Regions from separate parts of the Pantoea sp. X-Soil-TKNS-1211 genome, predicted to be linked through region 3. Evidence: predicted binding sites of a transcription regulator. Region 3 holds the regulator's gene; each other region holds the start of a gene.
The links. Region 3 encodes sigma-54, which starts transcription at its own class of promoters, with help from an activator protein. Its sites were predicted from a motif close to GTTGGCACANNTTTCGCTNT; they were not measured.
Positions count from the first base shown of each region.

Region 1: glnA (glutamate--ammonia ligase) is a predicted target of sigma-54. The motif match lies at 1,373-1,392, and genes of this name have one in related genera.
Region 2: hypA (hydrogenase maturation nickel metallochaperone HypA) is a predicted target of sigma-54. The motif match lies at 1,193-1,212, and genes of this name have one in related genera.

Region 1 covers NZ_AP035953.1:4,308,305-4,310,576, reverse strand. Annotated here, with positions in the region: gene glnA (glutamate--ammonia ligase) at 1-1,226, opposite strand, end outside; gene typA (ribosome-dependent GTPase TypA) at 1,671-2,272, shown strand, end outside.
Region 2 covers NZ_AP035954.1:148,895-151,166, forward strand. Annotated here, with positions in the region: gene AC6I8W_RS21170 (4Fe-4S dicluster domain-containing protein) at 1-488, opposite strand, end outside; gene hycA (formate hydrogenlyase regulator HycA) at 578-1,033, opposite strand; gene hypA (hydrogenase maturation nickel metallochaperone HypA) at 1,242-1,604, shown strand; gene hypB (hydrogenase nickel incorporation protein HypB) at 1,597-2,272, shown strand, end outside.
Region 3 covers NZ_AP035953.1:556,546-558,817, reverse strand. Annotated here, with positions in the region: gene lptB (LPS export ABC transporter ATP-binding protein) at 1-90, shown strand, start outside; gene rpoN (RNA polymerase factor sigma-54) at 139-1,572, shown strand; gene hpf (ribosome hibernation promoting factor) at 1,594-1,881, shown strand; gene ptsN (PTS IIA-like nitrogen regulatory protein PtsN) at 2,054-2,272, shown strand, end outside.

The DNA.
Region 1 (2,272 bases), 600 kb from region 3:
GGAATCTCAGCTTCTTCTTCCGGCGGCAGGTCGTACAGGTTTTTGTCCATAGCATCGCCAGGGTGGATCTTGTTGATGATGCCGTCGAGGCCAGCCATCAGCAGCGCGGTGAATGCCAGGTACGGGTTAGCAGCCGGGTCCGGGAAGCGAGCTTCGATACGACGCGCTTTCGGGCTGGCAACAACCGGGATACGGATTGAAGCAGAACGGTTACGGGCAGAGTAAGCCAGCATTACCGGTGCTTCGTAGCCTGGGACCAGACGCTTGTAAGAGTTGGTGGTCGGGTTAGCCAGGGCGTTGATGGCTTTAGCGTGCTTGATGATACCGCCGATGTAGAACAGTGCAGTTTCAGACAGGCCGCCGTATTTGTCGCCAGAGAACAGGTTCACGCCGCCTTTAGACAGAGACATGTGGCAGTGCATACCTGAACCGTTGTCACCGAACATTGGCTTCGGCATGAAGGTTGCAGTTTTGCCATAAGCGTGGGCAACGTTATGAACAACGTATTTGTAGATCTGAATTTCGTCAGCTTTTTTGGTCATGGTGTTGAAGCGGGTAGCCACTTCGTTCTGACCAGCAGTTGCCACTTCGTGGTGATGCGCTTCAACCACCAGGCCCATCTGCTCCATGGTCAGACACATGGCAGAACGGATGTCCTGAGCTGAGTCAACCGGCGGAACCGGGAAGTAACCACCTTTGATGGCCGGACGGTGGCCTTTGTTGCCGCCTTCGTATTCTTTACCGGTGTTCCATGCTGCTTCGATATCGTCGATAGCAACGTGTGAACCAGAAGTTGAAGAACCGAAACGGATGTCATCGAACAGGAAGAATTCCGGTTCAGGTCCGAACAGAACGGTATCCGCGATACCAGAAGAACGCAGGAAGTCTTCTGCGCGCTTGGCGATTGAACGCGGGTCGCGATCGTAGCCCTGCATGGTGCCTGGCTCAAGGATGTCACAACGGATGATCAGCGTCGGATCTTCGAAGAACGGGTCCAGAACGGCAGTGGTTGCGTCCGGCATCAGCACCATGTCTGATTCGTTAATGCCTTTCCAGCCACCGATGGAGGAGCCATCGAACATTTTGCCTTCTTCGAAGAAGTCAGCGTTAACCTGGTGAGCAGGGATAGTAACGTGCTGTTCTTTACCTTTGGTATCGGTAAAACGCAGGTCAACAAACTTAACTTCGTGCTCGTTCATCATCGAGAGAACGTGTTCAGCGGACATACTCAACTCTCCTGGAAATTGTCATTGTCGTCGTGGTGAGAGAACTTCGTTGCCTGGAATGTGTCATGGGTTCTGACATCTCCTAACCAAAGATCTCGGCAAGCTCTTCAACCGTTGTGCAACTGTCGTTTTCGCTTGAAAATAGTAAAGCGAATTCTGTGCCAACTTTATTACAGCGGATAAAATCGTGCTGTGATGCGCCCTGTCGTGAGTCGATGACTGCACCAGGATGGATTTGATGCACCAGGTTGGTGCGGAAATGGCAATTAAAAGCACCATATCAGTGCAAAATGCCATCGCAGTGCAGATTAATGCACCGCAATTGGTGCTAAAAACCAGCGCTGTAAGAAACTTTAGGCGAAATATGTGATCATGTTCAGTCTTCCGCTTAATCCGTGTACAATACCGCGTTATTTCTATTTCTATAATGCCTGAGGCAAAGCTGTGACCGAAAATTTGCGTAACATCGCCATCATCGCGCACGTTGACCACGGTAAGACCACCCTGGTTGATAAACTGCTGCAACAGTCTGGTACTTTTGACGCCCGTACCGAAGCGACTGAGCGCGTAATGGACTCCAACGATTTGGAGAAAGAGCGTGGAATTACCATCCTCGCGAAAAACACCGCCATCAAATGGAATGACTATCGTATCAACATCGTTGATACCCCTGGACACGCCGACTTCGGTGGTGAAGTTGAGCGCGTGATGTCCATGGTGGACTCGGTGCTGCTGGTTGTCGATGCGATGGATGGCCCGATGCCGCAAACCCGCTTCGTAACCAAAAAAGCCTTTGCTCATGGCTTGAAGCCGATTGTTGTTATCAACAAAGTTGACCGTCCTGGCGCACGTCCGGATTGGGTGGTTGACCAGGTATTTGACCTGTTCGTTAACCTCGATGCGACTGACGAACAGCTGGACTTCCCGATCATTTACGCCTCAGCGCTGAATGGTATCGCCGGTCTGGATCACAACGACATGGCTGATGACATGACCCCGCTGTATCAGGCGATTGTTGACCGTGTTTCTCCGCCGCAGGTTGAAGT
Region 2 (2,272 bases), on a different replicon from region 3:
GCTTTGGTTGGGCAAGTGCGCACACAGGCCGGGCCGTTTTCGTCAAAGCTGCACAGGTCGCACTTCACCGCGACCGCCCGGACGCCGGGTATCCAATCCAGCAGGCTGCTGACGTGGAGGGGATCGTGCGGTGCGGCAGGGGCTTTTGGGGTATTGACGTCAGCCGGAATATGTAACGGCCGACTGCCGGAAAACTCGATGGCACCAAACGGGCAGGCAATGCCGCACAGTTTGCAACTGATGCACAGGTTGGCGTTCAGCTCTACCGCGCCATCGACGCGGCTGATCGCATTTACCGGACAGACGCTGGCACAAGGCGCATCTTCGCAGTGGCGGCACATCTGCGGGGCGGATTCGTCCCGGCTACGCGTGACTTTTAAACGCGGCATCGACTGCAAACCCTGAAGACGGTGCGTTTCGGCGCAGGCGGCTTCACAGGTATGGCAGCCAATACATAATTTTGAATCAGCGATTACAAAACGGTTCACCAATGAATTCCTCTGGTGACTGTCGTCATTAATGACGAAACCATGCCGAGAACCTGTCGCTTCGACAGTTTTCGACATCCTCAATCTCTCTACGCCACGGCGGCTGGTTGTAGCCGCGCCAGCGACACCGGGGTGTTCTCGTGAACGGCCAGATACAGGCTGTCATAAACCGGTTGGATCAGTTCCAGATAATGCGTGAGTACCTTTTCGCGATCGCGCGTACTGAAGGCATTGTCAATGCGACCGTCGTTATCCATATTTGCATTTCCAATCAATAACTTATCGCTACCGTCGGCCAGCTCCAGGTAATACTCAATGCGGTGGTTGTTAAAGCCCTCGCCAGGCTGAATATGAATAACGAAATGTTCAAACAGGAAGAAGCGCAGGCCATCTCCCGGCGTGCAGACGATGGTGTGATGCAGTCTGGCTTTCTCCAGCGTAATCCCCTGAATTAAGGCGTTCCCGTACTGCTTCCACTGGGCTTGTAGCCGTCGATGCTGTTCGGCGATGTAGTCTGCTTTTTCACTCAGTTCCCTAATGTCCATGATTAAATCACTCTGTTTTGTACGAATACTCCCCATAAGGCACATTTCGTGCCATGTTTGTAAGTCGTTGTATTTAATGATTAATCATATAATTCACCTGTCCGTAATGCCGTCAGTGACATGTCATTTCGTCATCTTTGACATCGGGGGTGACGCTGCACTGGCACCGTCTTTGCATTAACTGGCCTCAGCTAACCCAGGAGGCAGCATGCACGAAATCACCCTCTGCCAACGCGCAGTCGAATTAATTGAAAGTCACGCCCGGCAACATGGCGCTCGCCGTGTCACGAGCGTCTGGCTTGAGGTCGGCGCGTTTTCCTGTGTGGAGACCAGCGCGATGCAGTTCTGCTTTGAACTGACGTGCCGGGGCACCCTGGCTGAAGGCTGTACGTTGCATCTTAAGCAGCAGGAAGCGGAGTGCTGGTGCCACGATTGCCAGCAGTACGTCACGTTGCTGACGCAGCGCGTCAGGCTTTGCCCGGACTGCGGTGGTAATCAACTGCGGATCGTGGCGGATGATGGCGTGCAGATTAAGCGGCTGGAAATCGATCAGGAGATCAATCATGTGTAGTACCTGTGGTTGCGGTGAAGGCAACCTGTATATCGAAGGTGATGAGCGCAACCCGCACTCGGCATTTCGCAGCGCACCCTTTGCGCCAGCGCCGCGTCGGTTGCAGCGAATTTCCGGCGTGCAATTTTCCCCACGTGCAGGTGAGCAGGGCGATCTGCATTATGGACACGGCGTGGCGCAAGCCCATGCGCCCGGGATCACTCAGCGTAAGATGCTGGAGCTGGAACTGGATGTGCTGGATAAAAATAATCAGCTGGCACAGGGGAATCGTGCCCGCTTTGCCGCACGCCACCAGTTGGTGCTGAATCTGGTATCCAGTCCCGGTTCCGGCAAAACCACCTTGCTGACCGAAACCCTGAAACGGTTACAGGGCAAGGTGCCTTGTGCGGTGATCGAAGGTGATCAACAAACGGTGAACGATGCGGCGCGTATCCGTGCCACCGGCACGCCAGCCATTCAGGTCAACACCGGTAAGGGGTGCCATCTGGATGCACAAATGGTTCGCGATGCCATGCAGCGCTTGCCGCTGGCAGACGACGGTGTGTTGTTTATTGAGAATGTGGGTAACCTGGTGTGCCCGGCAGGGTTCGATTTGGGGGAGAGGCATAAAGTGGCGCTGCTGTCGGTGACGGAAGGTGAGGATAAGCCACTAAAATATAAGTATATGT
Region 3 (2,272 bases):
GGGCATTTGATTGCCCACGGCACTCCCGATGAAATACTTGCAGATGAGCAGGTTAAGCGTGTTTATTTGGGCGAAGAGTTCAGACTCTGATAAGGTGTCGTAACCTCCGACGTTTGCTTAGGAAACTCAATCCGGATTATGAAGCAAGGTTTGCAACTCAGGCTCAGCCAACAGCTGGCGATGACACCCCAGTTGCAGCAAGCAATCCGCTTGCTGCAACTCTCTACGCTTGAACTCCAGCAGGAATTACAATTGGCGCTGGAAAGCAACCCATTGCTTGAACAATCAGAAGTACACGAGGAAGTAGACGCTCGCGAATATCAGGAAAATGAGGCACTCGATACTCGCGAGGCGCTGGAACAAAAAGAGATGCCGGAAGAGCTGCCGCTCGATGCAACCTGGGATGAAATCTACACCGCCGGAACGCCTTCTGGTACCGGAACAGATTACCAGGATGATGAACTACCGGTTTATCAGGGTGAAACCACCCAGTCGTTGCAGGATTACCTGATGTGGCAGGTTGAGCTGACGCCGTTCACTGATACCGATCGCGCCATTGCAACCTCAATTGTTGATGCTATCGACGACACCGGTTATCTCACGGTGACGATCCAGGATATTTGTGACAGCATCGGTGATGAAGAACTCACGCTGGAAGAAGTAGAAGCGGTTTTAAAACGCGTGCAGCGTTTCGATCCGGTTGGCGTTGGCGCGCGTGACCTGCGTGACTGCCTGCTGGTGCAGCTTTCTCAATATGCCACCGATACGCCAATGCTGGCGGAAGCGCGTTTAATCGTTAGCGAGCATCTTGATCTGTTAGCCAATCACGATTTCCGCAGCCTGATGCGTATGACGCGCCTGAAAGAAGATGTACTGAAAGAGGCGATGGTGCTGATTCAATCGCTTGATCCGCGTCCGGGTCAATCGGTCAACACCAGCGAACCTGAGTACGTCATCCCGGATGTACTGGTGCGAAAAATCGGCACACGTTGGACGGTAGAACTGAATGCCGACAGCGTGCCACGTCTCAAGATTAATCAGCACTATGCTGCAATGGGCGGCGCTGCACGTAATGATAGCGACAGCCAGTTTATCCGCAGCAATTTACAGGAAGCCAAATGGCTGATTAAGAGCCTGGAGAGCCGTAACGACACGCTGCTGAAAGTGACACGCTGTATTGTCGAGCAGCAGCAGGCGTTTTTTGAACAGGGCGAGGAGTTCATGCGTCCCATGGTGCTGGCGGACATCGCTCAGGCTGTGGATATGCATGAATCCACGATTTCCCGTGTGACTACGCAAAAGTATCTACATAGCCCGCGTGGCATCTTTGAACTGAAATATTTTTTCTCCAGTCATGTGAATACCGAAGGTGGCGGCGAAGCCTCATCGACGGCGATTCGTGCGTTGGTGAAAAAATTGATCTCTGCGGAAAATCCCGCAAAACCCTTGAGCGACAGCAAACTGACCTCCATGTTATCTGAACAGGGCATCATGGTGGCCCGCCGTACGGTTGCTAAGTATCGCGAGTCTTTGTCCATCCCGCCCTCGAATCAGCGTAAGCAGCTGGTTTGAATGTATTGAGAAGGAAGACCTATGCAAATAAACCTTACCGGACTGAATGTAGAGATTACCGAACCGCTGCGCGAATTTGTAAATAGTAAATTTGCCAAACTGGAACACTATTTTGATCGGATTAATCAGGTCTATATTGTTCTGAAAGTGGAAAAGGTAACGCAGATTGCTGATGCAACACTGCATGTGAACGGCGGTGAATTGCACGCGACATCGGAAGCGGAAGACATGTACGCGGCCATTGACGGATTGATCGACAAGCTTTCCCGTCAGTTGACCAAACATAAAGACAAACTGAAAAAACACTAACCTTCACGCTTGCAGAGTGCTGACCGGTTCGGCACTTAGAGCACAGAATGGGGCGGGCTAACCGCCCCGTTTTGTCATCTGCGCAAGCGCCAACAGGATAACTGTATTTTTCCCGCTATCGGGGTAAAGTGAGTGATCCTCGCGGCTATGTGAACTCGCAAGTGAAACGATGATGAACAACGATCTGACACTGGAATTGAGCTCGGTCCTCACGCTGGACTGCACCCGCAGCGGCGTACACTGCCAGAGTAAAAAACGTGCGCTGGAAATAATCAGCGAGCTGGCAGCGAAACAGCTCAATCTGCCTCACCAGACGCTTTTCGAAGCGATCCTCACCCGTGAACGCATGGGCAGTACCGGTATTGGCAATGGTATTGCCATTCCACATGGC